DNA from 3 places in the Photobacterium sp. GB-50 genome. Region 1 is predicted to be linked to each of the others. Evidence: predicted binding sites of a transcription regulator. Region 1 holds the regulator's gene; each other region holds the start of a gene.

Region 1 (8,017 bases):
CATCATTACACTTGCTGGTGCTAAAAACCCTGCTGCAACATCAATCAGTAACTACAAGCCTATATCTGGTGAAGCAATTGTTACCATGCAACCAGATATTATTTTGTTGAGCACACGTACAGCTAGCAAGATCAAAAACATGCAAGATCTAATTGCCCAAATGCCATTAATTGCCGCAACACCGGCTGCAACAAATAATGCATTACTCACAATAAAAAGTACTGCGCTCATTGGTGGTTTAGGACTCGAGAGTGTTAATGAAGCTTTAAAGCTTAATCAGGCTATTTATCCTTAAATTACGCCTCTATCTTCCCTATTTATTCGTGCGTAAGGTTGTTGTTACATGTATGCAAAACGCTTCTCAGCCCATCATATTTATATAATAAGTATCGCCTTACTTATTTTTACAGGGCTTTCTTCTATTGTTATAGGTCCTATGGCGATCAGTTATAAACAAAGTTTGTTAGCACTATTACCCGGTGATCATGAACTTGCTAAACATGTCAGCCTAGTGATCCATCAAATTCGTTTACCACGTACGCTTCTCTGTTTTGCTATCGGTGCAATTTTAGCTGTATGTGGCGCTGTACTACAGGGACTGTTTCGCAACCCGCTTGCAGATCCTGGGATCATCGGAATCACGGGCGGTGCAGGCTTAGGTGCTGCATTGGCCATTGTCTTATTTGCCCCTCTCACCGCATCATTCCCTCAGCTTTTAAACTTCGCTATTGTGCCTATTTTTGCCTTTATTGGCGGCGCAATCAGCACCGTTTTAGTTTATCGCTTAGGCACAGATAAAAACGGCACATCGGTGATGATCATGCTACTCGCTGGTGTCGCGATAACCGCAATTTCAGGCGCAGGGCTTGGGTTACTCAATTATGTTGCCGACGATCAAGCCTTACGTGATTTATCATTGTGGTCAATGGGTTCACTGGCTGGTGCAACATGGACAGGCATTATTCTCGCCTATTGCACATTCGGGTTACTCTTTACCTATTTTTATCGTCATACCAGTAATTTAAACGCGTTGTTATTAGGCGAAGCTGAAGCTCGACATATGGGGGTTAACACCCAAAAACTAAAACGTAATTTAATTATTACATGTGCTGCGGGAGTGGGTATGACTGTTGCCGTTTGTGGCCCGATTGGCTTTATTGGCTTGGTTATTCCTCATGTGGGGAGAATGCTAACAGGTCCAAATCATAAAACCTTATTGCCAATTTCGGCTTTACTTGGCGGATTAATCCTCTTGGTTGCCGATATGATTGCTCGAAGCGCATTCTCGCCTCAAGAACTGCCGGTTGGGATCATCACCGCCATGTTAGGCGCGCCTTTCTTTATCTATTTATTAGTTAATCAAAAGAGTCAGATGTCATGACGTTAAATCATTCAGCAAAGGTCGATTTTACAGCAAGTAGCGACAAAGTCTGTGTTATTCAGGCTCGCGACTTATCATTACAATTCGGTGATAAAGTCCTGCTAAATCATCTTGATATTGATATTCACGCAGGAGAAGTCACCGCATTACTTGGGCCAAACGGTGCAGGTAAAAGTACCCTGTTAAAAGTATTATGTGGTGAGATTACGCCAAAATCAGGCACGGTTTCTTTCTTTGATCAACCGCTTAATAATTGGGCTCGGGAAGAATTGGCATGTCACTTAGGTGTCCTTCCACAACATAGCGCATTATCGTTTGCCTTTACCGCGAAAGAAGTTGTCGAGCTAGGCGCAATTCCATTGCAGCTCACTTCGCCTGAACTGAAAGATGCAACAGCATCAAGCATGCAATACGTTGATATTAACAATTTAGCTAAACGTCTCTACCCCACCTTATCGGGGGGTGAAAAACAGCGTGTACACCTTGCCCGGGTTTTAACACAACTCAGTAAAGCCGGTGATAAATGTATCTTGATGTTAGATGAACCCACCTCAGCACTCGATCTCGCCCACCAGCACCACACCTTACAAATTGCCCAAAATATGGCTATACAAGGCGCCGCTGTAATTGTGGTATTGCACGATTTAAACCTTGCAGCCCAATACACTGATCGGATGATTTTCCTTAATGAAGGAGAAATAAAAGCCGACGGCACGCCAACACAAGTTCTTACTCCTGAAGTAATAGATACCTTATATGGTTGGCCTGTCAGTGTTCATACTCATCCAAGTGGTGATTTTCCTTATCTTTTATCAGCCAATCATTCTGTTTTTTAACGTTTTATCTATTAATGACTAGATATACACAATAAATTGAAGCTATTAGCATGACAAACATCGAGTTTTTACGGTTAATGATCAATTAATTCAATCAAGTTGAATAGAAAGATTGCACAACGCAAAACACACAGTAAAATGTGATCGCAAGCGATTACATGTGTAATTAGTGTAAAAATAGTTTCTATCTTCTAATGCCGCATTTTACTGCGGCTTTAGTTGTTTATGATCCATGATAATTGCAACACCCTATAATTCGGTATCAAATTGAATAATTAAGTAGCTAATAACTAAAGGATCTTCATCTCTGCGAGTGAACTCGTAAGCCATAGACTACGTAATTAATCAATTTGGTATCAAAAACCTTTGTCAGATCCTAATCTGACCATGATAAGAAGAATAAATATGGCAACCATTAAAGACGTTGCACGTATGGCAGGTGTATCAACTACTACAGTGTCGCACGTGATTAATAAAACACGCTTTGTTGCAGAAGCAACGCAACAAAAAGTTTTGGCTGCAGTAGATGAACTTAACTACGCCCCAAGTGCAGTAGCGCGAAGCTTAAAATGTAATACAACACGTACTATCGGCATGTTAGTCACTAAATCGACTAACCCATTTTTTGCCGAAGTTGTGCATGGTGTTGAAGAATATTGTTATGGTGCAGGCTACACACTGATCTTATGTAACACCGAAGGTAACTTAGAAAAACAACGTGATTACTTGCGTATGCTTTCTGAAAAGCGTGTTGATGGCCTATTGGTTATGTGCAGCGATCTGGATCAAATGCTGCTCGATTTACTTGAGCGTAAAAATGATCTTCCTATGGTTATCATGGACTGGGGCCCAGAAAGCCCACATACTGATAATATTCTAGATAACGCTGAAAACGGCGGTTATATTGCGACTAAGCACCTTATTGAAAATGGTCATAAGAAAATTGGCTGTTTATCTGGACAAGTTGATAAGTCTACTTGTCAAGAGCGCCTAAAGGGCTTCCGTAAAGCGATGAAAGAAGCAGATCTCACTGTTAATGCTAATTGGCTACTTGACGGTGACTTTGAGTGTGAGTCAGCCGTTGAAGCTGCTCATAAGTTTATCGCAATGGAAGATCGCCCTACTGCTATCTTCTGCTTTAACGACATTATGGCTATGGCTCTGATCAGTACCTTTGAACAGGCAGGTCTGCGTGTTCCTGGTGATATCTCAATCATTGGCTACGATAACATTGACCTTGCGCCCTACTTTGCGCCACCGCTAACAACTATCCACCAGCCTAAACGTCGTTTAGGTAAAAAGGCCATCGAAATCTTGCTAGAGCGTGTGAAAGACAAGAATCATGAGCGTCAAACCTTTGAAATGACGCCTAAACTTGTTGAGAGAAAATCGGTTAAAGATCTCAACTAATAAAATTTATCTTTCTATGTTAAGGAAAAGCCGATAAGTTAACCTTGTTGGCTTTTTTTTTACTTATAAAAAACAATCATGAGTATTTATAATTATAAAGCTTATTAAAATAAGCTAAGAACAAATACCTGAACCAATATCACATTTTTGAGAGCTTAGATTTAATATTAAAAGTATTATTTAATATAACTTTATATAGTCACGAACTGGCAAATTAATTGAAAGATTAAGACGCAAAACCACCGGCCTAAAAATTATGTTAATAATTCAAGGTAGCGGGGTTACCGAAGGATTATTATTGAACCGACAATATTATGACACAAACTTAACAATATATTGACAGTATCAATGTGTAGATTAATTAATCTATTTCCTCGCTCTTAATGTTTAGGTGACACTCATATTTTTTCACCGAGTAGAAGCATGGATAAACCAATATTAAAAGATTCATTAAAATTATTTGACCATTTTGGTTCAATAAAATCACGGTCGATGTTTGGCGGTTTTGGCATTTTTTCTGGTGATACAATGTTTGCATTAGTTGTGAACGATAAACTTCACTTACGTGCAAATGCTGAAACTGAAAAGGAATTCAAACAAGCTGGCTTGGAACCCTATGTTTATAAAAAACGTGGCTTCCCTGTTGTAACCAAGCACTATGCAATACCCGACCAATGGTGGGATGAACCCACAAAGATTGTAGCTCAAGGTAGGTATTCACTGGATGCAGCAGAAAAAGACAAGCAAGAAAAGGAGAGTTGCGTACCTGACCGAATTAAAGATTTACCTAATCTACGATTATCAAATGAAAGAATGCTTAAAAAAGCAGGCATAAACACTATTGAACAACTTCTAGCAGTGGGCTCTCTTGGCGCATATAAAGCACTTCAAGAATCACAAACAAGTCCATTGAGTATTGAATTGCTTTGGGCATTGGAAGGCGCAATTAGCGGTCAACATTGGTCAGTTATTCCTGAGCAACGTCGAAATGAACTATTATCTGCCTTATCTTAAAAATATAAGTTGTCTTAAATATAAAATACTTAGGAATAAAAGAGCCCCCATTCTTTTATTTCTAAGTATACCTTTCAAAAATAATTTCCGTATTATCCTTATCTTCCTTTATAAAATTCAATATTTATTTGGTTTAATTGCATAATAACAAACTTTTGCCATTAAATTAATTCCCTCCGTTTTGCACTCCTTGATTTATATAAATGATAATTATCTTTATTTATATTCCATGCCTAATTATTTGCTAATACGACCAATAACCCATCTTCTCACTAATAAATAACGTGGCGCTTTAAACTGTCTTATCTCCTGCTGATTTTTTCACCAACCAATTGAAGAAAAAGAAATATTTATCATTAAATGAAATACAATGTCTGTTGTTAAGGTCTACATGTTTACTACTGCTACTGACTAAGATCGTATAAGCCCTATGTTTAGGGTGTTTTTTAAGGAATAACATGCGCATTTCGATCAAAAAAATTGACTCTTTATGGGTAAAGCCTTTGCTATGGCTTCAAGCTCGCCACTATGGTCAAGTATTAAACCCTGCAAAGCTATGGGGACGTAAACCTGTTTTATTTTGGTTAGTCGCAGTTTTTTTTGGTTTTCTCGACCGTAAGAAGTCACCGATTCAAGATGTCATGCGATCTTTGGTCTGTGTGCGTGTTTCACAATTAAACGATTGTGCCTTTTGTGTTGATGCCAATGGTATGAAGCTCGCCGAACGTTGTGATTCAGAAGATAAAATTAAAGCACTCGCCAACTGGCAACACTCTACGCTGTTTACAGATCAAGAACGCGCTGTGTTGGCCTACACTGAAGCGATGACAATAACAGGCAAACGAGTGACAGATGAAATGCTTGTCGCGCTACAAGAATGGTATAGCAGTGATGATATTATTGAACTCACTGCTTTAGTTAGCTTTCAGAACTTGTCGGCGAAATTTAACACTGCGCTCGATGTGCCAGCACAAGGCTTTTGTTCTCTTCCTATTACGCCTAACGATATTGCTCAAGATAACGTGCAAGCATCAGATAAAAACATAACGAAAAAGGATCAGGCAAATGAATAAGAAAAAAACGCTATTACTGCTGGTCATTGTCAGCCTTATTGCGTTATGGCTACATTTTGATCTAGGCCAATACCTTACCCTTGAGTTCATCAAACAAGAACAATTAGCCCTACAAGCAAAGATTGAAAGTCAACTTTTCACTGCTTACTTGTTTTTCTTTGTACTCTATATTGCCGTGACAGCCCTTTCCTTACCCGGCGCTGCCATTTTAACGTTGCTCGGAGCGGCATTATTTGGTTTTTGGCCTAGCCTTATTATTATTTCTTTTGCCAGCACAATAGGTGCAACATTGGCTTTTCTATCAAGCCGCTATATTTTGCAAGACTGGATACAACAGCGGTTTGGACAACGCCTCGCGACCATTAATCAAGGGATTGAAAACGAAGGCGCATTTTATCTATTAACGCTGCGTTTAATCCCTGTAGTGCCGTTTTTTCTGATCAACTTACTAATGGGTTTAACCCCGATTAAAACTCGTACCTTCTTCTTTGTCAGTCAGCTTGGGATGCTGGCTGGAACTGCTATTTATGTGAATGCTGGTACTCAACTGAGTAACATTAATAGTTTGAGCGAAATCATCTCATTTCCTGTATTGATATCTCTTGTATTACTCGGGATCTTCCCACTGCTCGCAAAAACAATTATTTATTACATCAAAAGCCAAAAGGTTTATAGCGGTTGGCAAAAACCTACAGTATTTGATCAAAACCTAGTGGTAATTGGTGCTGGTGCTGGCGGTTTAGTCAGCTCCTATATCGCGGCAGCCGTAAAAGCGGAAGTCACATTAATTGAGCGTCATAAAATGGGCGGCGATTGCTTAAACACAGGTTGTGTGCCATCTAAAGCCTTAATCCGTGTCGCTCATAGCGCTTATGAGCTGCAACAAGCAAAACAATTTGGTATTGAAGCTAAAATTGAAAAAATCGACTTTAAAGCCGTTATGACTCGTGTTCACAACGTTATCAAAGATATCGAACCGCATGATTCTATTGAACGTTACAGCAAGCTTGGTGTGAATTGTATCCAAGGTGACGCGACGATTTTGTCGCCTTGGGAAGTAGAAGTTAACGGCAAAGTGATCACCACACGTAATATCATTATCGCAACAGGGGCTTCCCCATTGTTGCCCAATATTTCAGGCTTAAACACAGTCAATCCATTAACGTCCGATAACCTATGGCAACTAGATACTTTACCTAAAAAGTTATTGATTTTGGGTGGTGGTCCTATTGGTTGTGAATTAGCTCAAGCGTTTAATCGTCTTGGCGCATCTGTCATCTTAGTTGAAATGGCAGATCAGCTACTTAATCGTGAAGATAAAGATGCAGCCGATTTAATCTATCAAAAGCTAACTCATGAAGGTGTTAGAGTACTTCTTAAACACAAAGCCGTTAGTTTTGTAGAGAAAGGATCTGCGCAATATCACCACGTTAAGCTTGATGATCTTACGACAGAGCAAACGGTCGACGTTGAATTTGATCAGGTTATTGTGGCGCTAGGTCGTGTTGCTAATACCAAAGGTTTTGGTTTGGAGCAGCTAAAATTAGCAACAAATCCACAAGGGACTATCAAAGTTAACCACTACCTACAAACACAATATCCTAATATATACGCTGTGGGTGATGTGGCAGGCCCTTTCCAATTAACTCATGCTGCAGCGCATCAAGCATGGTATGCCTCAGTAAATAGTTTGTTTGGTACATTCAAAAAGTTTAAAGCTGATTACTCGGTATTACCTGCCGTTACCTATACTGCGCCAGAGTTAGCTCGAGTTGGTCTCAATGAAAAAGAGGCTATTTCACAAAATATCGATTATCGAACATATACTTACCCTATATCCGATTTAGATCGAGCGATTGCCGACAATGCTGCCGAAGGTTTCGTTAAAGTTCTAACCCCGCCCAATAGCGATAAGATTTTAGGGGTCACAATTGTCGGCCATCATGGCGGTGAACTACTGGCGGAATTTACCTTAGCAATGCGCTATAAACTGGGATTGAATAAGATTTTATCGACGATTCACCCTTATCCCACCATGAGTGAAGCCACTAAATATACGGCTGGTGTATGGAAACAGGCCAATGCCCCACAAAAGTTATTGGCAATGGTTAAACGTTATCATCAATGGATGCGTAAATAGGTCATTCGATACAAGGAATTAAAAAGGACGAAACTCTGATGATGAAAAAAAATGTACTAAAAGCCTTGTCGAAAGGCATCGCGTTATCGTTAACAATTTCTAGCTTCGCTTACGCTGAAGAAACGAAAGCACCTGCAAATGAAAGTCAAAGCTGGCAACAAAT
Region 2 (8,017 bases), on a different contig from region 1:
TGCAGGAGCTATGGTGCATTGTCGTGTGGGAAAGGTCGTTTACGGTGCTGATGATCTAAAAACAGGGGCGGCTGGAAGTACCATGAATTTACTTAGCTATGATGGCGTCAATCATCATGTAGAGCAAACATCAGGCGTATTAGTCGAGGAATGTCGTGCTCAGCTACAAGCTTTTTTTAAACGTCGACGAGCAGAGAAAAAAGCGGCAAAGCTATTAGCTAAACAACAGATGGCGAATGATCAGTCGCTTTAACCTATCGCCTAACAACGGAAAAGAAAAAGCTCAGGGATAACCTGAGCTTTTTTGTTTTTAAATTTTATATTGTGGGCGATTTATTTTGAGGTCGAGACCGAAATCGCAGCTGAGGTTGCTGTCGCCTGAGAAGGGCTAGTTAGGGTGTTTCTTGCCGCTGATGAAGTTTGTATTAGTTTATTCGGTAATGTGATGGTCTGTAATCCATTAATAATCGTGACATCATCACCATCATAATTGTCGCTATGCGTCTGCTCAAAACCAATAATACTTTGGTAATAACGGCGGATCCCTTCAACATAGTTAACCGCTTCTGTACCGCGCGCATACCCATAGCGAGTTTGCGTGTAATACTTTCGCTGTTGTAATAGTGGCAAACGTTGCTTTACATCAGCCCATGTATTGGGATTACCATGTTGTGCTTTCGTTAGACGACGAGCATCCATCATATGACCGAATCCAATATTGTATGAGGCAAGAGCAAACCAAACTTTCTCGTGCTCATCAATACTGTCAGGCACACGGGCAACCATTTTTCTCAAATACTCGGTACCTCCACGAATACTTTGCTCTGGATTGAGGCGATCAGTAACACCAACAGATTTCGCAGTTGGATTGGTCAGCATCATCATGCCACGAACGCCTGTTGGAGAAACCGCTTGTGGATCCCAATGCGACTCTTGATAAGCAAGAGCGGCAATTAAACGCCAATCAAACTCGTTAGCATACTTCTTAAATAGCCCTTGCCACTTAGGCAATTTATTATCGAGTGCGCGTAAAAATGCACGAGTGTCAACGTAATCAAATTGTTCGACATGGCCGAAGTATTTCTCTTCTAGCTGTGCTAATTCACCGCTTTGTTTTATATGACCAAAAAATTCAATTAAGAGGGCATATAAGCTGTCATTGTTACTGTCTTTGACAAACCAGCTAATAGGTTCATCTTCAGTTAGTTCAAGTGCGATTGCTAATTCAGGATGAGTTCGTTGTAGTAGGGCAACATCAACAGAGTCGGCAACGGTATAATCTAACTCGCCATTAGCGACTTTACGTAATAGGTCATCGATATCGGTTTCTTTGATCGATTGCCATGTTAGGTTGGGATATTTTTTCTTGAGCTCTTCTAATTTACGTTCATGACTAGAGCTAGCTACAACAGCTAACGAACGGTCAGTATTGGCTAATTCTTCAATATCGCGAGGGCGGCGTTTCCCTTTCTTATAAACAACCACTTGGCTGGCATAATAATAAGCAGGAGCAGGGTGAAAACCTTGCAAACGTTGAGGCGTTACCGTTAATCCTGCTGCAACAATATCAATATCGTCATTTTTTAAAGCAGGGAATAAGCCTGAGAGGGTAAACATGGTTTGCATTTCCAGCTTTACGCCTAGCTCTTTAGCAAAACGTTGAGCTAATTCATAATCTAGGCCTGTTGGTCCATCAGCCCCTATATAATAAGACAGCTGATTATTTAACGTACCTACACGTAATACACCGCTTTCACGAATGCGCTCTAAAGGATCAAGCGGTTTTTCTTGCCATTGGCAACCACTTAATAATAAAGCAAGCATTAATGATATGAGTACACGGTATATATTGGTAAGAGATTGAAGGTATATCAACAAAGCTAACCTAACTTAAAAATGAGCTGTCATTTATATCAAAGTGAACGGTAGTGGAAAAGCTGAACCCTGTCGTTGGATGTGTTAATTCACGGATTGAAACAAAAAAATAGTCTCCTTTTGTTTTATCGGTTAGTTTTTGCTCAAAAAATCGGGCTAATGTCAAAATTACTGATAAATTCAGGATGTTTGAAAAAAAAACACGCAAACGGTTGCGTCAGGTGTTACGTCACAAAAAAAAATCGCTTATACTGCGCGGGTGCGAAATCGATTATTCATCTATTTAGTCAATAATCAGGGATAAATCAGAGGTGACATTGACGTAATTACCCCATTTTTTTGGGAGTTAGGCCAATATTACTTTTCTTTAACCGCTAATCGAGAGACGTTTGCACATGGAAATTTTGCGTGGTTCACCCGCACTGTCTGAGTTTCGCGTTAATAAGCTACTTGAGCGTTGCCGCGAATTCGATCTGCCTGTGTCAGGTATTTATGCTGAGTTTATGCACTTTGCTGATGTATCTGCTGCCCTTACTGCTGATGAGCATAGCAAACTAGCGAGTCTTTTAACTTACGGTCCAACGATTGCAGAGCACGAGCCTTGTGGCACCTTGCTACTTGTTACCCCTCGTCCGGGGACAATTTCTCCTTGGTCATCAAAATCGACCGATATTGCCCGTAATTGTGGCTTAAAATCAATTAAGCGTCTTGAACGTGGTACCGCATATTACATTGAATCAACTTGCGAGCTATCAGCATCACAATTAGCGCAAGTCAAAGCGTTAATCCACGATCGCATGATGGAAGTGATTGTTGGCGATTTTGAAGCCGCGGCTGCTTTATTCAAACAAGCAGAGCCAGCACCGGTGAAAAGCGTTGATATCCTTGCTGGTGGTCGCCAGGCATTAGAGCAAGCTAACTTGACCTTAGGACTTGCCTTAGCTGAAGATGAAATTGACTACTTAGTTGAGAACTTCACCAAACTAGGTCGAAATCCAAATGACATTGAGTTGATGATGTTTGCTCAGGCGAACTCAGAGCACTGTCGACATAAAATCTTTAATGCAGATTGGACAATTGATGGTGTTGATCAAGACAAGTCATTGTTCAAGATGATCAAAAATACCTATGAGCAAAACCATGAGCACGTATTGTCGGCGTATAAAGACAATGCTGCAGTAATGGAAGGCTCAAAAGTAGGGCGTTTCTTCCCCGATCCAGAATCTCGTCAATATAACTACCACCATGAAGATACTCATATCTTAATGAAGGTAGAAACGCATAACCACCCAACCGCTATTTCCCCATGGCCGGGCGCATCAACAGGTTCGGGCGGTGAAATTCGTGATGAAGGTGCAACGGGTATTGGCGGTAAACCTAAAGCAGGTTTAGTGGGCTTTACTGTCTCTAACCTTAAAGTTCCGGGGTTTGAACAACCTTGGGAAACTGATTTTGGTAAACCAGACCGCATTGTTACAGCGCTTGATATTATGCTTGAAGGCCCACTTGGCGGCGCGGCATTTAATAATGAATTTGGACGTCCAAACCTATTGGGTTACTTCCGTACTTACGAAGAAAAAGTGACGTCGCATGCCGGTGAAGAAGTACGTGGTTACCATAAGCCAATTATGATCGCGGGTGGTATGGGTAATATCCGTGCTGATCACGTACAGAAAAAAGAAATTCCAGTTGGCGCGAAGTTAATTGTTCTTGGCGGCCCTGCAATGAATATCGGTCTTGGCGGTGGTGCTGCTTCATCAATGGCATCCGGTCAATCGGCAGAAGATCTGGATTTTGCTTCTGTACAACGTGAAAACCCAGAAATGGAACGTCGCTGTCAGGAAGTGATTGATCGCTGTTGGCAGCTGGGTGACGCTAACCCAATTGCCTTTATTCACGATGTGGGCGCGGGTGGTATTTCAAACGCTTTACCTGAGTTGGTTGATGATGGCGAGCGTGGTGGTAAATTCCAACTTCGTGATGTTCCTAACGATGAACCAGGTATGAGCCCGCTAGAGATTTGGTGTAACGAATCTCAAGAGCGTTATGTTATGGCCGTTGCACCAGAACATATGGCGGTTTTCGATGCGATTTGTCAGCGTGAACGTGCGCCGTATGCCGTTGTGGGTGAAGCGACAGAAGAGCGTCATTTAACCTTAGAAGATAGCCATTTCGACGATACGCCAATTGATATGCCAATGGATATTCTATTGGGCAAAGCGCCGAAAATGCACCGTGATGTAAAATCACAAAAAGTAGAAGGCCAAGCGATTGACCGCAGTGGTATTGACTTAGTTGAAGCGACGCAGCGTATTCTCCGTCTGCCAGCTGTGGCTGAAAAAACCTTCCTTATTACAATTGGCGATCGCACAGTTACCGGCTTGGTTGCACGCGATCAAATGGTAGGTCCATGGCAAGTACCTGTTGCTAACTGTGCAGTTACTGCTGCTAGTTACGATACCTACCATGGTGAAGCGATGTCTATGGGTGAGCGTACACCTGTTGCATTACTCGATTTTGGCGCATCTGCACGCTTAGCTGTCGGTGAAGCGGTTACTAATATTGCGTGTAGCGATATTGGTGATATGAAGCGTATCAATCTTTCGGCTAACTGGATGTCACCAGCAGGTCACCCTGGCGAAGATGCTGGCTTATATGAAGCCGTGAAAGCGGTCGGTGAGGAGTTATGTCCAGCACTTGGTTTGACGATTCCTGTTGGTAAAGACTCAATGTCAATGAAAACCAAGTGGCAACAAGACGGTGAAGAGAAAGAAGTGACGTCTCCATTGTCGCTGATTATCACTGCATTTGGTCGTGTTGAAGATGTGCGTAAAACCGTGACACCTCAGCTGCGTACAGATAAAGGTGATACAAGCCTGTTATTAGTCGATTTAGGTTGTGGTAAAAACCGCCTAGGTGCAACAGCACTGGCGCAGGTTTACAAGCAATTGGGTGATAAGCCAGCTGATGTAGATAGTCCTGAATTACTGAAAGGCTTCTTCTATGCAATGCAATCGTTAGTACGTGATGAAAAACTACTCGCTTACCACGACCGTGGTGATGGTGGCTTATACGTCACGCTAGCGGAAATGGCATTTGCAGGCCACACGGGTATTGAAGTTGATATTAATACTGGCGGTGAAGATGCAGTTGATGATGTATTAGCCTCGCTATTTAACGAAGAGTTAGGTGCCGTTATTCAAGTACGTACTGATGATCTTGATTTTGTTCAGTCGGTACTTGCAGCAAACGGTCTTGAAGCATGCAGCCATATTTTAGGTACTGTGGTTGAAGAAGATGTTGTTCGTATTTGGAATGGCAATGACTTAGTGCTAGAGCAAAACCGTACCGAACTTCGTGCCGTATGGGCTGAAACTACTTACCAAATGCAAGCGATGCGTGATAACCCAGCTGGCGCATTGCAAGAATTTGAAGCCAAGAAAGATACCCAAGATCCGGGTTTAAATGTGAAGCTGACGTTTGATATTAATGATGATGTAGCGGCTCCATTTATTGCCCCTGCGATTAATCTTGGCGCTAAACCGCAAATGGCGATTTTACGTGAGCAAGGGGTTAACTCTCACGTTGAAATGGCGGCAGCCTTTGATCGTGCAGGCTTTGATGCGAAAGATGTTCATATGAGTGACATTTTAGCGGGTAACGTGAAACTTGATGGTTTCAACGGCTTAGTTGCTTGTGGTGGTTTCTCTTACGGTGATGTATTAGGTGCGGGTGAAGGTTGGGCGAAGTCAGTATTGTTTAACAATATTGCGCGTGATCAATTTGAAGCTTTCTTTAACCGTAATGATACGTTGGCATTAGGTGTTTGTAACGGTTGTCAGATGATGTCTAACCTTCGTGACTTAATTCCAGGTGCTGATTTATGGCCGCGTTTTGTACGCAATGAATCTGAGCGTTTTGAAGCTCGTTTTAGCTTGGTTGAAGTACAACAAAGCCCATCATTATTCTTTAACGAAATGGCAGGCTCTCACATGCCAATTGCGGTATCTCATGGTGAAGGTCGTGTTGAAGTGCGTAATGCTGATCATCTTGCTGCATTAGAGCAAGCCGATATTGTTGCACTACGATATATTGATAACTACGGTAAGCTAACAGAACAGTACCCTGCGAACCCTAATGGTTCACCAAACGGTATTACCAGTGTGACGACAACAGATGGCCGTGTAACCATCATGATGCCGCACCCTGAGCGTGTGTTTAGAACCGTTGCAAACTCATGGCACCCAGATGACTGGAGTGAAAATAGCCCATGGATGCGTATGTTTAGAAATGCGCGTGTTAATTTAGGTTAATAAAGAACAGCGTTGAAGAATCAAAAAACCGCCAGAAATGGCGGTTTTTTATTCTTCTTGTATAAAAATCACTTTTTCAACCCTTTAATTGATAATAATCACATTAAAAATTGAAAATAGACGGTTATAATTGGGGAATAAGATGTAATGGAATTTTTATTGCGATAAAGGATTATATATGGGAGAAGGTATTCCCAGAGTTTTACGTTTATGTATTGCATCCCAAATACTGGCAGTGCTGGTTGCGCTGAGCATTTTTCGTCAATTCGACCGATTTGACCAATTTTTTACTACCTCTCAAATAGTTATAGTGCCAAATATTATCGTTTTACTGGTCTTATTTTCTGGCGTGTTGGCAATTATTGGTTTACTAAAAGGTCAAAAATGGGGATTTCTTCCTCTGTATTTCTACATACCTGCTGCAACGATGTTTCTTAATATCAGTATTATTCCGATACTCCCCGAACTTGTCCCTAGTATTTATCGCAATCAGGTGATCTTAGGGCTAAATAGTGTAGTTTTAGTGTATTCAGTTTTTTTATTATTGCGTAGGATGGATCGAAACTTACTGCATGAAGTTTAAATAAATTTAAATTTGTCTGTAGGATCTGCGATAATGAGAGCAATTAAATCAATTGCTTGTAAGTAAAAATATTACTTCTGCTCAGTAAAGGATGATGAGAATGAAAAAAATTGAAGCGATAATTAAGCCATTTAAGCTTGATGATGTTCGTGAGGCATTAGCGGAAGTAGGTATTACTGGCATGACGGTGTCTGAAGTGAAAGGATTTGGACGTCAGAAAGGCCATACCGAATTATACCGTGGCGCAGAATACATGGTCGATTTTTTACCTAAAGTGAAAATTGAAATTGTTGTCACTGATGAAGTAGCAGAGCAATGCATTGATACGATTGTTGAAACGGCACAAACAGGTAAGATTGGTGATGGTAAAATCTTCATGTTTGATATTGAACGTGTAGTGCGTATTCGTACCGGAGAAGAAGACGAAGACGCGATTTAAGTTGTATAAGAATACAAAAAAGGGGCATTACATTGACTGTAATGCTCCTTTTTTATTGCTAATTCACATCAGGGACCACAGGGTTATATCGGCCTGGTTTGTAGTTCATTGCAAGGACAATATTTAGGGTAATTGCACCAAGAATTGAAAGCAATAAAGTGGTTGGGGTAACAAAGAAAAAGGATGCAACCAAGATACAGATATCTATCGACATTTGGATTTTTCCTGCTGAAATACCAAATTTATCTTGAAGGAATAAAACCAGAACATTAAATCCACCAAGACTGGTGTGATGACGGAATAATATCAGCATACCAAGCCCCATCAATAAGCCACCAATCACTGCGCAGTAAATTGGATTAAGCCAACTGATAGCTAATACATGGTGAAGGTTATCCACCATAATAGAGACCAATGCACCAGATAAGACGCTGCTAATAGCAAAAGATTTGCCCATTCTAAACCATGCCATTAAATAAAACGGACAGTTCATTAAAAAATACAGCTTACCAAAAGAGATATCGACAAAATGGGTGAGTAGTAACGCGAGTCCTGTCGTGCCTCCCGTTAATAACTGGCTTTGCTGTAGAAAAAATATGCCCTGAGCAACAATAAATGTCCCCGTTAAAATAGCGATCATATTTTCATGAACAGGATGTTTAATACGACTCAATGGAACAACTCCTTGTAAATAATAAAGCCATAGTAAGAGGGAATAAGAATTTATAAAAGTTTACGTGTGAAAAGCACTTTTTAGCGTTGTAATTTATTTTTTACACTGTTGTAAATAATTTTATTGTTAAAATA
Region 3 (8,017 bases), on a different contig from region 1:
ACTGCTTTGCGATACACATTAAAAAAATAGTACGCACTACATAAAGCAGACTTAAAAAGTTTAAGCATTACTCAATGGAGTTAAACATGAAATTGAAATCTCTATCTCTATCTGTACTAGCAGCTTTATCTCTAGGTGTTGCTACATCTGCTACGGCAGCTGATGCAACTACTAGCACTACAGCTACAGCGCCTGCACAAACTGCTCCTTCTTACGATCAATCTGGTTTCTGGGTTGGTGGCGCACTAGGTATGGGTTACGTATCTAACAGCGATATTTCTAAGTTCCCTGGTTCTGCAAACGGTGAAGCACCAAGTGTTAAACTAGATGCTGGTTACGACTTCAACCAATACTTCGGTATCTACGGTAGCTACGATTACATGCATGATCTAGGTAATGCTGACATGCACCTAGGTACTTTGGGTGTGAAAGGTAACCTACCTCTAACTCAAAAACTATCTGCGTTCGGTAAGTTAGGTGCTACATACATCTACGCTGATAACAAGAACTTTGCAAACAACGCGCTACACATGAAGTCTGACAGCTTCTCACCAACAGTTGGTTTAGGTCTGTCTTACCAAATCACTCATGCACTATCTACTCAAATCGGTGCTGATTACTACCAAGACCTACGTACTTCACACGGTCACGCTGATCTAACTCAAGCGTACTGGGGTATGACTTACAAGTTCGGTCAACCAGCAACTCCAATGGTTGTTACTAACAACGTTGAAGTAGTTAAAGAAGTAGCTGTTGAGTCTCAAGTACCAACTCGTTCTTCTTACGTTCTACCATACCAAAATGGTCAAACTAAGCTAAATGACTACGGCCGTTACAACCTAGGTGAAGTTATTGCAACTATGCAAGCTAACCCAGAAGTTAACGCTCAAATCATTGGTCGTGCAGACAAAGTTGGTTCTGCTGCAGTTAACGAAAAAGTTTCTGCAGAGCGTGCAGCAAACGTTGCTAAATACCTAGAAGCTAACGGTATCGACGCATCTCGTCTAACTGTTTCTTCTGTAGGTTACAACAACCCACTTAAAACTGACTCTGCGACTAATACTAACTACGTTCAGCGTTCAGTACAGATCATCCTTAAGTAATTAAGACTGATCCACATCTATCTAGTATTTTATTACTAAGATAAATTAATGCCGGTGATATTTTCACCGGCATTATTTTTTTAATCACATTCTCATTAAATCACTTTTAATTCGTCGCGTTTAATGCGGAGGACTGTGTACGTCAAGCGTAAGCGATTTAATTAGAATGAATTAAGATATGTTGTAAGGACTAATAATGAAAAAAACAACGTTATGTTTATTAGCATTAATGACCATTTCATTAACTGGGTGCTTTTCCAACCAGCAATTTGAAAAATCAGCACAAATGGTTGGTGATTGGAAACTAAAAGGTGGAGTTGAGCTCCCCGGTATTACAAAGCATCGACCATCATTAAATATTGAATCAAACATGAAGGTAACAGGTTTTACCGGTTGTAATGTTTTTAAAGGTAAGGTTGAGCCAGTCGGTGATTTTTCGCTTCCATTTGTCACGCGCAAAATGTGTTTACCTGAGTTAGTTAAACAAGAAAATAATATGCTAAATGTGTTACGCAGTGCGACAAGTATTGAAGTGATTAACAATAGCCTCATTGTTGATGCTGGCGATAAGTTTTTGGTATTTGAAAAAACTAATGCAAGTTGATTGTCTTATGTGATTTAATTTTATGTAGAGCCCAGCCATTGTGCTGGGCTTTTTTATAAGTAGAACTAAGGATAGAAGATGCCTGTTATCGCGCCAACGCAAGTCGTATTTACTCAACAACAATGGTTGCTTGATAGTACTGTACTAATGATAAGTCATTCAGGTGACGAAAATTATGTTGTTACCCAGTCGACCCCTTTTCATCCTGTTAGCCATATTTGGCCTGATCATCCTGCTGATCAAGGGATGATTATTCATGCTGATAAACAGTATCAGGTTAACAATTGTGTCGTTGGTGCTATTGAGCTAGCAACAAACAATCTTTTTATTGCCCAAGACATTCCGGTTAAACGGGATACGGAAGGATGGGTGTTTGTTGTTGTTCATATTATTACAGGAACAATAGACTTTGATATTGGCAATACAGTGACATTGTCTGTTGATAGGGAATATCAGCAAAGTTTGAGTCGTGGACATAGTGCGGGGCATTTATCTTCTTTAGCGTTAAATAAAGTTCTTCATAATGACTTCTGGCGAAAAGAGCCGACTCGTAGAGATGAGCTTGGTTTCTATGATTTTCATAGCTATGCCCAAGAAAAAAGTGAAGTGACGCCCGATCTCAGTACTGACACGTATCGTTTAGGTAAAACATTACGTAAGCGTGGGCTAAACAGCGCAGATCTACTAGCAGAACTTAATGTTGTAGCTGAGCGTATTAATCTGCAACTCAGTGATTGGGTAGCATTAAAAACTGCTGTGGTAATGAGGCGAGAAGGTGATCATCTGACAGATTCGCGTTATTGGCAATGTAATTTAGGCTCTGAGGGCGTTATTGAGATCCCTTGTGGTGGAACTCATATTTTATCTTTATCTGAATATCAATCAGTTACCGTTAATTTTAAAGTGAATTCAGATCAAGAGATTGTGATGTATACCAAGAGTGTGAAAGCGTAATATTAAACGTTTATTTAGATTTTATTCTCTGAGTTATGCTTATAAAGATAAAGATCCTAATTTATATAATTCATGATCATTGTGTTTTAATATTGTTTATTGGATTTATATCCTGTTTAAAATCCAAATACAGAATATGTAACTTATGCTTTCGGGATGTGTATTGATAAATGTTCTTTTGATACCTGTTAGCTGATCAGGTTTGTTTTAAAAGAAGATCACCACTAAGCATGTTGATCATCGTGTTGATCTAAATTGATTGTTTTATGATTGTCGAATAATGGAAAAAACTTATTTATGATAATTCTTTGTGATGAAGATGAAGTTCTACGCGCAAGATAATTGTATTTCTGATTACCGCACTTAATAATCATTCGAAGATGTAAATTTTGTACAGAGGTCGAAGAGCATGGCTGATAACGTTGAAAATATTTGTCCGCAATGTAGCAGCTTATTAAGTTGGAAAGATCACGGCTATTTTTGCGATTTTTGCCAACAACAAGTTGAGAAACATGTATTTTGTCCTGATTGCAATGAGCAGTTAGAAAGATTACAAGCGTGTGGTTCTGCAAGTTATTTTTGTAATCATTGCAATGAGTTAAAGTCTAAATCTCGGGTTAAGGTACAATTTGAAATGCGTGCTGAGACACGCTAAATAGAATGTATAAAAAATGGCGCTAAATAGCGCCATTTTTGTTAACAGATACTATGGTTATTTGATAACACAGGAATGGATATCACCATCCGTTACTGTGGTGATAAGTTTATCCCCCTGCTGAACTTGTGATGTATTTCTGATTAGATCACCTTGCTCATTTCGAGTAATAGAATAACCACGGGCCAAAGTTGCTAGTGGGCTTACTGTTTCTAGTTTTTCTGCCGCCACCGCTAATTTATGTTTTGCATTTAGCAGCTTACGGTCTAAAGCATCATAGAGTCTTCGTTCACTCCGCTCTAAATTTCGTTGTGCATTGCTTACTAACGTAGCGGGGGAGTAAAGTGATATTTTATAGTTATTACTATCGATATGTTGTTGATGCTTTTGTAATTTTTTCTGCATTGCTTGAACTAAGCGTTGACTAATTTCATCAAGATGTTGCTGCTGCTGATTTAAACGAAGCTGTGGATGCTGACGCTCTAAACGGTGTTGTAGTTGAGTTGCTTGGCGCAAAGAGTGTGATAAATACGACCTGACGGCATGGCGCAATTGTTGTTTTTTACGATCGAGTAATTGTGTTTGGTGAGTCATATCGCGACTGATCAACTCAGAGGCAGCAGAAGGTGTTGGTGCACGGACATCGGCAACAAAATCAGCGATAGTGACGTCGACCTCATGGCCAACCGCACTGACAATGGGGATCTGGCTAGCGGCAATGGTTCGCGCGACAATTTCTTCATTAAATGCCCAAAGATCTTCCAGTGAACCGCCACCTCGACCGACAATTAATACATCACATTCCTGTCTAGCATTGGCTCGACCAATCGCTTGTGCAATAGAAATTGCAGAGCCTTCGCCTTGTACCATGGTTGGATAAATCACAATGGGTAAACTCGGATCGCGACGTTGCAAAACGTGTAAAATGTCGTGCAGAGCCGCGCCTGTTTTTGAGGTAATAATACCTACTCGTTTAGGTTGTTCTGGCAGCGTTTTTTTGAGTGATTGCGCAAATAAACCTTCCGCTGCTAACGACATTTTTAATTGTTCAAATTGCTGTTGTAAGCGACCATCGCCTTCTGGCTGCATACTTTCAATGATCAGCTGATAATCACCACGTGGTTCATATAATGACAAACGCGCCTTAACTAATACTTGATTACCATTGGCAGGTTTAAAGGTCACATGTCGATTACTGCCTTTAAACATGGCACATTTAACTTGGGCACGTGAATCTTTCAGGGTGAAATACCAATGACCAGAAACGGGCATCGAAAAATTAGATAACTCACCAATAAGCCACACTACACCCATTTCATTTTCAAGTACGAGACGTACTTGTGCATTTAAGCTAGAAACCGTGTAAATACGACTATTCGTTTGGCTTTGAGGGGAAAAAGTGGTCACTAGGAATGGTACCTGCTATCGAATGAAGTAGTAGGCAGGCGGTCAAAATAAAACCGAATAAGACATAAAGTATACAGGCAGATCAATGGACAGATCTTGGCCGTATTTCCTTGACCGCATCACCGGATAGTTAACCGAAATATATTACTTATCAATTAAAATGTGTCAAGAAAAAAAATTAAAAAAAATCTAGCCAAACGTTTGCTTCATACGTATAATTCGACCGCAATATTTTATCCTTCTTTAAACCCCTATTCGGTGTGAGATATTGCAATGTTACGAATTAAACAAGAAGCTTTAACCTTCGATGATGTTTTGCTGGTTCCTGCCCATTCAACCGTTCTACCTAACACTGCCGATCTGCGCACTCAACTGACAAAAGATATTTCTCTTAATATCCCAATGGTGTCAGCGTCAATGGATACTGTGACTGAAGGTCGCTTAGCTATCGGTCTTGCTCAAGAAGGTGGTATCGGTTTCATTCACAAAAATATGTCTATCGAACAGCAGGCGGATCAAGTTCGCATGGTGAAAAAGTTCGAAGCAGGTGTTGTTTCTGAACCTGTGACTGTTAAACCTACCGCAACGATTGCTGATGTTAAGCGATTAACAGAGCAGAACGGTTTTGCTGGTTACCCTGTAGTAACAGATAGCAATGAGTTAGTTGGTATTATTACAGGTCGTGATGTTCGATTTGTTACTGATCTTTCAAAGACAGTTGAAGAAGTGATGACATCTAAAGCAGATTTAGCATCGGCTAAAGAAGGCGCATCTCGTGAAGAAGTTGAAGCTATCATGCAACAACACCGTGTTGAAAAGGTGTTACTTGTTGATGATGAATTCCGCCTTAAAGGCATGATTACTGCAAAAGACTTCCAAAAAGCAGAACGTAAACCTAATGCTTGTAAAGACGAGCGCGGCCGCTTACGTGTAGGTGCTGCGGTTGGTGCTGGTGCTGGTAATGAAGAGCGTGTAGCTGCTTTGGTTGAAGCTGGCGTAGACGTACTGCTTATCGATTCTTCACACGGTCACTCTGAAGGCGTTCTACAACGTATTCGTGAAACGCGTGCGGCATTCCCTAATCTTCCAATTGTTGGCGGTAATGTCGCTACGGCTGAAGGTGCGCGTGCTCTTATTGAAGCAGGTGTGAGTGCAGTAAAAGTTGGTATCGGCCCTGGTTCAATCTGTACAACTCGTATTGTTACAGGTGTTGGTGTTCCACAAATTACCGCAATTTCAGAAGCGGCATCTGTTGCTGATCAATACGGTATTCCTGTTATTGCTGATGGCGGTATTCGTTACTCTGGTGATATGTGTAAAGCGATTGCCGCTGGTGCATCATGTGTAATGGTAGGTTCTATGTTTGCTGGTACTGAAGAAGCACCGGGTGAAGTTGAACTATACCAAGGTCGTTCATACAAATCATACCGTGGCATGGGTTCACTAGGCGCAATGTCAAAAGGTTCTTCTGACCGTTATTTCCAAACTGATAATGCGGCTGACAAATTGGTACCAGAAGGTATTGAAGGCCGTGTTGCTTATAAAGGTTACCTAAAAGAAATCGTTCACCAACAAATGGGTGGCTTACGCTCAAGCATGGGCCTAACGGGCTCAGCAACGATTGAAGAGCTTCGTACTAAAGCTGAATTTGTACGTATTTCAGGGGCTGGCATGAAAGAGTCACACGTTCATGATGTGACTATTACTAAAGAAGCACCTAATTACCGTATGGGTTAATTGTTACCCACTCATCTTTGGGTTTAACTATTACGTCAGTAAGAAATAACATCGGGAGCAGAGCCTTTGCTCCCAATATATAAAATTATTCGAGAACATTCACTAATGACCATGACCACAAATATTCATGAACAACGTATCCTTATTTTGGACTTTGGCTCTCAATATACACAGCTAATCGCCCGTCGTATTCGCGAAATTGGTGTGTACTGTGAACTTTGGAGCTGGGATGTTGATGAAGCCGATATCCGTGAATTTGCGCCAAACGGTATTATTCTTTCTGGTGGTCCTGAAAGTGTAACGGAAGCCGGTTCTCCACGTGCACCACAATATGTATTTGAAGCAGGTGTACCTGTATTTGGTGTGTGCTACGGCATGCAAACCATGGCTGAGCAGTTAGGCGGTAAAGTTGCAGGTTCATCTGAGCGTGAATTTGGTTACGCACAAGTTAAAATTGTTGAACCAACACATTTCCTTGAAGGTATTCAAGACGCAACAGCCAAAGACGGCACACCATTAATGGATGTGTGGATGAGCCATGGCGATAAAGTGGTAGAAATCCCGTCAGATTTTATCAAAATTGCAGAAACAGAAACGTGCCCATTTGCAGCAATGGCGAATGAAGAGAAGCGTTTTTACGGTGTTCAGTTTCACCCTGAAGTGACGCATACACGTCAAGGTATGAAGTTAATTGAGAACTTCGTAATGAATATCTGTGGCTGTGAAAAGCTATGGACATCAGCAAATATCATTGAAGATGCTATTGCTCGTATTAAAGAGCAAGTGGGTGACGATGAAGTGATTCTTGGCCTTTCTGGCGGCGTAGACTCATCAGTTGTTGCTATGCTTATTCACCGTGCGATTGGCGACAAGCTAACGTGTGTATTTGTTGATAACGGCCTGCTTCGTTTAAATGAAGGTCAACAAGTGATGGACATGTTTGGCGATAAATTTGGTTTAAATATTGTTCATGTTCAAGCTGAGGATCGTTTCTTATCAGCACTTGCAGGTATTGATGAGCCAGAAGCGAAACGTAAGAAGATTGGGCATGTATTCGTTGACGTATTTGATGAAGAATCTAAGAAACTGAAAAATGCGAAGTGGTTAGCACAAGGGACGATTTACCCTGATGTGATTGAATCTGCAGCATCGAAAACAGGCAAAGCACACGTGATTAAATCTCACCATAACGTAGGTGGTCTACCAGACGATATGGAAATGGGTCTAGTTGAGCCATTAAAAGAGCTATTTAAAGATGAAGTGCGTAAGATCGGTCTTGAGTTAGGCCTACCTTACAACATGCTTTACCGCCACCCATTCCCTGGGCCTGGTTTAGGTGTACGCGTTCTAGGTGAAGTGAAGAAAGAGTATTGTGATTTACTTCGTCGTGCAGATGCTATCTTCATTGAAGAGCTTCACAAAGCCGATCTTTACAACAAAGTATCACAAGCATTTACCGTGTTCCTACCCGTTCGCTCTGTAGGCGTAATGGGTGACGGTCGTAAATATGATTGGGTTGTATCGTTACGTGCAGTAGAAACAATCGACTTTATGACA

What was found. Region 1 encodes PurR, which represses purine synthesis genes. Its sites were predicted from a motif close to TNANGNAAACGTTTNCNTNA; they were not measured.
Region 2: purL (phosphoribosylformylglycinamidine synthase) is a predicted target of PurR. The motif match lies at 2,076-2,095, and genes of this name have one in related genera.
Region 3: guaB (IMP dehydrogenase) is a predicted target of PurR. The motif match lies at 4,913-4,932, and genes of this name have one in related genera.

The regions. Positions count from the first base shown of each region.
Region 1 covers NZ_PYNX01000017.1:8,636-16,652, reverse strand. The annotation lists gene C9J41_RS16955 (hemin ABC transporter substrate-binding protein) at 1-295, shown strand, start outside; gene C9J41_RS16950 (iron ABC transporter permease) at 344-1,381, shown strand; gene C9J41_RS16945 (heme ABC transporter ATP-binding protein) at 1,378-2,217, shown strand; gene purR (HTH-type transcriptional repressor PurR) at 2,623-3,627, shown strand; cyclic di-GMP riboswitch class I at 3,826-3,916, shown strand; gene C9J41_RS16935 (TfoX/Sxy family DNA transformation protein) at 4,051-4,641, shown strand; gene C9J41_RS16930 (carboxymuconolactone decarboxylase family protein) at 5,100-5,714, shown strand; gene C9J41_RS16925 (FAD-dependent oxidoreductase) at 5,707-7,854, shown strand; gene C9J41_RS16920 (ABC transporter substrate-binding protein) at 7,893-8,017, shown strand, end outside.
Region 2 covers NZ_PYNX01000001.1:580,754-588,770, reverse strand. The annotation lists gene tadA (tRNA adenosine(34) deaminase TadA) at 1-253, shown strand, start outside; gene mltF (membrane-bound lytic murein transglycosylase MltF) at 334-1,824, opposite strand; gene purL (phosphoribosylformylglycinamidine synthase) at 2,271-6,188, shown strand; gene C9J41_RS02635 (hypothetical protein) at 6,367-6,771, shown strand; gene glnB (nitrogen regulatory protein P-II) at 6,872-7,210, shown strand; gene C9J41_RS02625 (YitT family protein) at 7,269-7,883, opposite strand.
Region 3 covers NZ_PYNX01000001.1:594,478-602,494, reverse strand. The annotation lists gene C9J41_RS02705 (OmpA family protein) at 87-1,103, shown strand; gene C9J41_RS02700 (META domain-containing protein) at 1,300-1,707, shown strand; gene C9J41_RS02695 (metal-dependent hydrolase) at 1,786-2,661, shown strand; gene C9J41_RS02690 (zinc ribbon domain-containing protein) at 3,071-3,316, shown strand; gene xseA (exodeoxyribonuclease VII large subunit) at 3,374-4,723, opposite strand; gene guaB (IMP dehydrogenase) at 4,997-6,460, shown strand; gene guaA (glutamine-hydrolyzing GMP synthase) at 6,572-8,017, shown strand, end outside.